One region of the Ruminococcus sp. HUN007 genome, then DNA from elsewhere that is predicted to be linked to it. Evidence: predicted binding sites of a transcription regulator. Region 1 holds the regulator's gene; the other holds the start of a gene.
What was found. Region 1 encodes HrcA, which represses chaperone genes, less so after heat shock. Its sites were predicted from a motif close to TGTTAGCACTCNNNNNNNNNGAGTGCTAACA; they were not measured.

Region 1 (4,344 bases):
GTCACGAGAAACGCTGACATAAGCGAGGATGACGACTCGCTTCTTGACAACGACTTTGATTTCCGCGACGTAATGGAAGAACTGATCAAGAAAAGAAAGAAGCTCGCACCGGTACGTCTGCAGATATGCGGCGCAACCGGAAGTGAAATGGTGAAGTATCTGTGCAAGCGCCTTGAAATCAGTGAAAACCAGGTATTTTCCGCATCGGCTCCGCTCGACCTTTCATTTACATTCATGATAAAGTCGATGTTTGAAACCTCAAAGCCGGAGCTGTGCTACATGCATTTCGCACCGCAGCACTCCCCTGCTATAAACGAAAACAGACCGATGGCAGAGCAGATACGTCAGAAAGATATAATCCTGCACTACCCTTACGAAAGCATCAAGCCTTTTATCCGCATGCTGAACGAAGCTGCAGCGGATCCTGATGTGGTATCGGTAAAAATAACGCTGTACCGCCTTGCACGCAACAGCAAGATAATTCAGGCTCTGGTGGACATGGCCGAACGCGGCAAGGACGTTCTCGTACTGGTAGAACTGCGCGCCAGATTCGATGAGGAGAACAACATCGGCTGGTCAAAACGTCTCCAGAATGCCGGATGTACTATTATATACGGACCGCCGGGTCTGAAAGTCCATTCAAAGCTTCTGCTTATAACCCGCAGAAGAGGCGGCAGACTCGAGTACATTACACAGGTGGGCACCGGAAACTACAACGAAAAGACTTCCGAACTGTACACCGACCTTTCACTTCTGACGGCAAATGAAAAAATAGCTGCCGGAGCACTTGAAGTCTTCAACGCACTTTCACTCGGCTCACTCGTGAAGAAGTCAGACAGCCTGCTGGTCGCTCCGTTATGCCTGCAGTCAAAGGTCATTGAAATGATCGACGAGGAAATAATGCAGGCCAGAAGCGGAAACAAGGCATACATCGGCATAAAGATAAATTCACTTTCCGACAAAGTCATAATCGACAAACTCGCCGAAGCTTCACAGGCAGGCGTACGAACAGAACTCGTCATACGAGGCCTGTGCTGCCTTATTTCAGGGGTAAAGGGAAAGACTGATAACATACGTGTGACAAGCATAGTAGGCCGTTTCCTTGAACACAGCCGCATCTATATTTTCGGAACGAAGCAGAGAAGAAAAGTATACATCAGTTCCGCTGACTTCATGACCCGTAACACTGTCAAGCGCGTCGAGGTAGCAGTACCGGTGTATGACCCGGACATAAAGGACCGCGTTGTGAACATTTTTGAAACTCTCATTTCAGATGACACCAAGGCAAGGATCCAGGGTTCAGACGGAATGTACCGCAGAAAGAGTGTCCGCAGAAAGAACATAAGCGCACAGGATACTTTCATGACCGAAGCTATAGAAAAAGCCGCATCAGCACCTGCGGAAAGAAAACCGGACGACAGCGGATTTTCTGATTTCTATAAATCATTTCTTATGCAGTAGCCTCGTTTAAAACCGCAGCGTATCCGCACTTTTATCTCTCCCGTAAAGGGAGTGCTAATGAGTAACCATCAAAACGATAATAAAATCATTACGGCGTCCCGCAAAAAAGGGACGCTTTTTTTGTGCACAAATAACATCAGATTCAAATTTCGGGCATCTACTTTGACAGTTTTAACAAAGATGAATAAACCTATTGACATTCGCCTTAAATAATGTTAAATTATATTTAGCACTCAGAGAGATAGAGTGCTAACACTTACGAACCAATATTGCTAATCAGGAGGCTTTCAGATGGATGAACGAAAGCTAAAAATACTGGCAGCTGTTGTAGATGAATATATTCTTACAGGCGAGCCTGTTGGTTCAAAGGCCATTTCCAAAGTACCGGGCATCAACGTTTCAGCAGCCACGATCCGAAACGACATGTCTGTTCTCGAACAGCTCGGATACCTTGAACAGCCGCACACATCGGCAGGACGAATTCCTACATTCAACGGATACCGCCTGTACATAGATCAGCTGATGACAGTCGAGGAACTCTCGGAAAGCGAACGTCAGAGACTTGATGCAATGCTCGGTGAAGAGGAAAACCTCACTGAAGAATCAATAATTCAAAGTGCCGGAAAAGCTCTTGCGGAACTCACAAAATGCGCTTCTGTAGTTGCAAATTCCGCACCTAAGTTTTCAGTCATCACCAAGGTTGATGTTGTTCCGACCGGCAAGCGTCTTTACCTTATACTGCTTATCACATCAAACGGCAGTATCAAGAACAAGGCATGCAGACTTGAATTTGATCTTGATGAAGAACAGCTCGCATTTTTTTCACATTACATTCAGGAAAATCTTCAGGGTGTTTCAATCGAGGAACTCTCGGAAGAACGAATGGAAAAACTTATTACAGCACTCGGTGCTTATATGATTACCCTTGCTCCGCTGGTAAAAGGTCTGTGTGAACTTTCACAGGATCTTCTCCACAATGAGCTTACGATAAGCGGCACAAAACAACCTGATCTCGTGCAGCGACTTTGACAAGAACGAGATAGTAAGATTCATTGAACACAAAAATGATTTTGCTGAGTTCCTTGACAGCAGTTTCAGCGGAATACAGGTAATGTTCAGTGAGGAAAATGACGACTTCATAATCGGCAACTCGAGCATGATAGTTTCAAAGTACCGCAAGGGTGACAAGGAAGCCGGTTCACTCGGAATAGTCGGACCGATGCGACTCAACTATGCAAAGATCATACCTTATATAGAGTATTTTACGCAGAAGATAACAGATGTTCTTACCGGAGAAATTCCGGAAACTGCGGGAAAGGAACCAGACAATAATGAGTAAGAAAAAGCACGCAGAAGAAACTTCAGAAAAGGAACTCGAAGTGAACGAAGCTTCTGAAAACGAAGCAGAAGAAGCTGCCGCAGAAAATGCAGAAACAGCGGAGGAAACTTCTGAAGCATCGCCGGAAGAAAGTGCTGATGCAAAAGTCACTGCACTTGAGGAAGAACTTAAAAAGGAAAAGGACAATTACATGAGACTTTTCGCTGAGTTCGACAACTTCAGAAAGAGAACTTCAAGAGAAAAAACTGAAGCATACGGAGATTCCGCAGCAAAAACAATAGGCGCTATCCTCCCCGCTCTGGACAACTTCGAAAGAGCACTCGATGCTCCGTGCGAGGATGAAAACTTCAAGAAGGGTGTTGAAATGATCTTCACTCAGCTCAACGGCATTCTCGAAAAGCTCGGAGTAACAGAAATAGAAGCACTCGGCGCACCATTTGATCCGAACTTCCACAACGCCATCAAGCAGGTGGAAAGCGAAGACGCCGAATCTGACACTGTATGCGAGGTATTCCAGAAGGGATACAAACTCGGCGACAGAGTAATAAGAACTGCAATGGTTGCAGTAACCGCCTGATCACAGATCATTCTGATGACAGGATATTAAAACGCAAACAAACAATAAACAAATATAAACATTCAGATTGAAAGGATGAATCAGTTATGGGAAAGATCATTGGTATTGACTTAGGTACAACAAACTCATGCGTAGCAGTTATGGAAGGCGGTAACTCAGTAGTTATCCCTAACTCAGAAGGTGCAAGAACAACTCCTTCAGTAGTTGCATTCACAAAGAACGGCGAAAGACTTGTTGGTCAGACAGCAAAGCATCAGGCTATCACAAACCCTGACAAGACTATCATCTCCATCAAGCGTCACATGGGTTCAGACTACAAGGTAGATATAGACGGCAAGAAGTACACACCACAGGAGATCTCAGCAATGATCCTTCAGAAGCTGAAGGCTGACGCTGAAGCATATCTCGGCGAAAAGGTTACAGAAGCAGTTATCACTGTTCCTGCTTACTTCACAGACTCACAGAGACAGGCTACAAAGGACGCTGGTCAGATCGCTGGTCTTACAGTTAAGCGTATCATCAACGAACCTACAGCAGCTGCTCTTTCGTACGGTATCGACAAGGAAGATGACCAGAAGATCATGGTTTACGACCTCGGCGGCGGTACATTCGACGTATCCATCATCGAAATGGGCGACGGCGTAACAGAAGTTCTTGCTACAGCAGGTAACAACCGTCTCGGCGGTGACGACTTCGACCAGAGAATCATCGACTGGATGGTTGCAGAGTTCAAGCAGGCAGAAGGTATTGACCTCTCAGGCGACAAGCTCGCTATGCAGAGACTCAAGGAGGCTGCTGAAAAGGCTAAGATCGAACTCTCATCAACAACAACTTCAAACATCAACCTCCCGTTCATCTCAGCTGATGCTTCAGGCCCTAAGCACCTCGACCTCACACTTACACAGGCTAAGTTCAACGAACTCACTGCAGACCTCGTTCAGGCTACAATGGGACCTGTTGACCAGGC
Region 2 (4,344 bases), 990 kb from region 1:
GCGAACTCATCTCACCGGAACTTGCAGAAATAATGCAGAGCTTCGGTATCGATACAGTGAGAGTCGTAAAGAACGATATAAAGGAATAATCATCTGGAATGAAAATCTATGGAAATAAATTAATAAAAGAAACTATAATAAATATGTCCGAAAAGGACAGAATGGCTCATTCGTTCCTTATATGCGGTGAGAAGGGGCTTGGAAAGAAGACTATTGCTGACTGGCTTGCAGCACTGCTTGTGTGTGAAAGTGCGGAGAAGCCGTGCTTTGCGTGCAGGTCATGTCATCTTGCTTCAGAACACACCCATCCGGATATTATCTATGCGGAGCATAGCGGCAAGCTGGGCGGATTTTCTGTCGATACGGTCAGGGAGATCTGCTCGGATGCGTATATAAAACCGAATAACGGCGACAGGAAAATATATATATTCACTGACGCTGACAAAATAACCGTTCAGGCGCAGAACTCGCTGCTCAAGCTTATTGAAGAGCCGCCGGATCATGCGTATTTTATCTTTACCGTGACGGACAGAAACGTTATCCTCGAGACCATTCGTTCAAGAGTCATAACCCTGAATGCTGCGCCGTTGAGCCGTGAAGAACTTATGGAAGCACTGGCTGCGTGCGGTGTTTCCGGAGCGGATGCGGAAGAGGCAGCGTCTGTTTTCGGCGGTAATGCCGGCAGGTGTCTGGAATACATCAGTTCAGATGCCATGAAGACCGCTGTTGATTTGACAAAAAAGGTCACAGACTGTATAATTAACAGGGACGAGTACGGCATACTGAAGAATCTTACTGATGCTTCGGCCGACAAGGATATGTTTAAAACCGTCATAGGAATGCTCGACTGCATAATCCGTGATGCCCTTGCGCTGCGTTATGATCCTGGCAGCATGACAGGATGCTATGACAGAGGAGCACGTGAACTGTCATCCGGTACGACAATGAATGCCTGTGAAAGGATGCACGACGCACTCGGAAAAGCGTACTCGCTTATCGATAAAAATGTAAATATCAAGCTGATCGCGTCGGTTCTCTGCGGTGAGATCACGGCTTTCAGACAGCTTTAATGTAAAGGAATAATAACATGGTAGAAATAGTCGGAATAAGATTCAAGAAAAACGGAAAGATCTATTACTTCGCTCCGGGAAAGATAAAGGCCGAGGCCGGCCAGAAAGCCATTGTCGAAACAGTCCGCGGTGTTGAATGCGGTGAGGTCGTAATCCCGAACCGGATGCTCGAAGACAGTGCTGTTACTTCCGAACTCAAGGAAGTTATCAGAATTGCCACTCCGGAGGATCTTGAAGTGGTAAAGAAAAACAAACAGAAAGAGAAAGATGCATTTGCCATCTGCCAGCAGAAAATAAAGAAGCGCGGTCTCGACATGAATCTGATCGATGTTGAGTACACGTTTGACAACAACAAGATCCTGTTCTACTTCACAGCCGAAACACGTGTTGACTTCCGTGAACTTGTAAAGGATCTGGCTGCCGTGTTCAGAACAAGAATAGAACTCAGGCAGATCGGTGTCCGCGATGAAGCCAAGATACTCGGCGGACTCGGTATATGCGGACGTGAATTCTGCTGCAAGGGCTGCATAGGTGAGTTCCAGCCTGTTTCCATCAAGATGGCTAAGGAACAGGGTCTTTCACTCAACCCGACAAAGATATCCGGTACCTGCGGAAGACTTATGTGCTGCCTCAAGTACGAGCAGAACACATATGAGGAGCTTCTTAAGATCACACCTAAGACCGGTGCCTATGTCCGTATGCCGAATGAAGTCAAGGGATACGTTGAGGAGGCTAACATCATTACAGGAAAACTTAAGGTTCGTCCGGAAAACGACAGCGCAGTACCTGTTATCATCGACAGAAGTGAAGTTACCATTATCAAGGACTCAGTGATCAAGGTCAACAAAGACGAAATCAAGGCGCTCAAAGCCCTTGAAGAATAATTTTTGTAAAGGCACTTGATTTTTTCAGAAAAATGTACTATACTAATAATTAGCACTCGGAGTGTTCGAGTGCTAATTTGATTTTATATGGAGTGAATTAATAATGGAAACAAAACAGTTCAAAGCAGAATCCAAAAAACTTCTTGAGATGATGATCAACTCTATATACACTCATAAAGAGATATTTTTAAGAGAACTCATCTCCAACGCAAGCGATGCTATTGATAAGCTCTACTTCAAGTCACTTACAGACGATGCAGTAGGCCTGAATAAAGACGATTTCGAGATCCTTGTAAACGTGGACAAGGAAAACAGAAAGATCACAATTACCGATAACGGTATCGGTATGACACGCGACGACCTTGAAAACAACCTCGGTACTATCGCCAAGAGCGGCTCACTCGACTTTAAGTCAAACAATGAGCTCGGCGAGGACGTTGACATTATCGGTCAGTTCGGTGTCGGCTTCTACTCAGCTTTCATGGTAGCCAAGGAAGTAACAGTACGTTCAAAGGCATACGGCGCTGACAAGGCTTACGAATGGAAGTCCGAAGGCGTTGAAGGCTACACTATCGACGAATGCGACCGTGACAAGGTCGGTACTGAGATCATCCTCAGCGTAAAGGATGACACTGAAGAGGAAAAGTACAGCGAATATCTCGAACAGTACAGACTCCAGTCTATCATCAAGAAGTACTCCGACTACATCCGTTTCCCTGTAAAGATGGATGTTGAACATTCACGCAAGAAGGAAGGTACTGAGGACGAGTACGAAACATTCATCGAGCGTGAGACCATCAACAGCATGGTTCCTATCTGGAAGAAGAACAAGAACGAACTCAAGGATGAAGACTACAACAGCTTCTACAAGGAAAAGTTCTTTGACTACACCGATCCTATAAAGCACGTACACGTAAAGACAGAAGGTACTGCAACATACAACGCACTTCTCTACATCCCGGCAAAGGCTCCTTATGACTACTACACAAGAGAGTTTGAAAAGGGACTTCAGCTTTATGCAAACGGCGTTCTTATCATGGACAAGTGTGCTGATCTTCTCCCTGACCACTTCAGCTTCGTCAAGGGTCTTGTTGATTCGGAAGATCTTTCACTCAACATTTCAAGAGAAATGCTCCAGCACGACAGACAGCTCAAGCTCATAGCAAAGAGCATTGAAAAGACTATCAAGAACGAGCTTTCAAAGATGCTCAAGAATGAACGTGAAAAGTACGAGGAATTCTACAAGGCATTCGGCCTCCAGCTCAAGGCAGGCGTTTACTCATCATACGGCATGAACAAGGATACTCTCTGTGATCTCCTCATGTTCTACTCATCAAACGAGGAAAAACTCACAACACTTGAAGAATACGTTTCAAGAATGAGAGAAGACCAGAAGTTCATCTACTACGCAACAGGCGAGAGCATCCAGAGAATAAAGAGTCTCCCGCAGACAGAAATGGTTCTTGACAAGGGCTACGAGATCCTTTACCTCACAGAGGGTGTTGATGAATTTGCCATCAAGATGCTTAACACATACAAGGAAAAGCAGTTCAAGTCAATTTCAGCAGGTGACCTCGACATCGAAACTCCTGAGGAAAAGGAAGAGATCAAGGCCAAGGCTGAAGAGAGCAAGGAAATGTTTGCTTTCATGAAGGAAACTCTCGGCGACAAGATCAAGGAAGTAAGACTTTCACAGAGACTTAAGTCACATCCTTGCTGCCTTACAAGCGACGGTGATCTTTCACTTGAAATGGAAAAGGTGCTCAATGCTATGCCTACAGACAACAAGGTAAAGGCAGAAAAGGTCCTCGAGATCAATCCTGATCACGCTATCTTCGGCAAGCTCAAGGAGCTTTATAATGATGACAAGGAAAAGCTTAAGAAGTATACAGAGCTTCTTTATACACAGTCACTTCTTATCGAAGGCATGTCAATTGATGATCCGGTTGGATTCTCAAATATGATCTGTGATCTTATGACAGGAAAATAAGGGGTTATTATCCCCACCCCCAACCCCCTCCCCACCCCCAACCCCCTCCCCACGGGAGGGGGCTAACAAAAAATCCGCCTTTCTAATGAAAGACGGATTTTTTATATTCCGAAACCGGAAATGAATTTGTTTTTGCTTATGTTTTTTAAGTCCGGATGGAGCGGGGAGTGGGTTTCGCGGAAAAGCGGGATGTCGTTGAGGACTATTCCGTTTACTTTTACTTCTGAAAGTTCGAGACTTTTAAGTGCTCTTTCAGTTTCGGCATCGTGTGTCACGCCGCTTCTTATTACCATGAAGACAAGGTCAGCTGCTTCAGTGAGCGCCAGTGCGTCTGAATAGGCGTTTACAGGCGGTGTATCGACTATGACGTAATCAAACATGTTCTTTATATTACGCAGAT

Region 2: htpG (molecular chaperone HtpG) is a predicted target of HrcA. The motif match lies at 2,002-2,032, and genes of this name have one in related genera.

The regions. Positions count from the first base shown of each region.
Region 1 covers NZ_JOOA01000002.1:2,527,291-2,531,634, reverse strand. Annotated here, with positions in the region: gene ppk1 (polyphosphate kinase 1) at 1-1,461, shown strand, start outside; gene hrcA (heat-inducible transcriptional repressor HrcA) at 1,753-2,490, shown strand; gene CC97_RS21110 (HrcA family transcriptional regulator) at 2,468-2,800, shown strand; gene grpE (nucleotide exchange factor GrpE) at 2,793-3,377, shown strand; gene dnaK (molecular chaperone DnaK) at 3,464-4,344, shown strand, end outside.
Region 2 covers NZ_JOOA01000002.1:1,535,735-1,540,078, reverse strand. Annotated here, with positions in the region: gene CC97_RS10815 (aminotransferase class I/II-fold pyridoxal phosphate-dependent enzyme) at 1-89, shown strand, start outside; gene CC97_RS10810 (DNA polymerase III subunit) at 99-1,070, shown strand; gene CC97_RS10805 (stage 0 sporulation family protein) at 1,088-1,954, shown strand; gene htpG (molecular chaperone HtpG) at 2,058-3,944, shown strand; gene CC97_RS10795 (tyrosine-protein kinase family protein) at 4,046-4,344, opposite strand, start outside.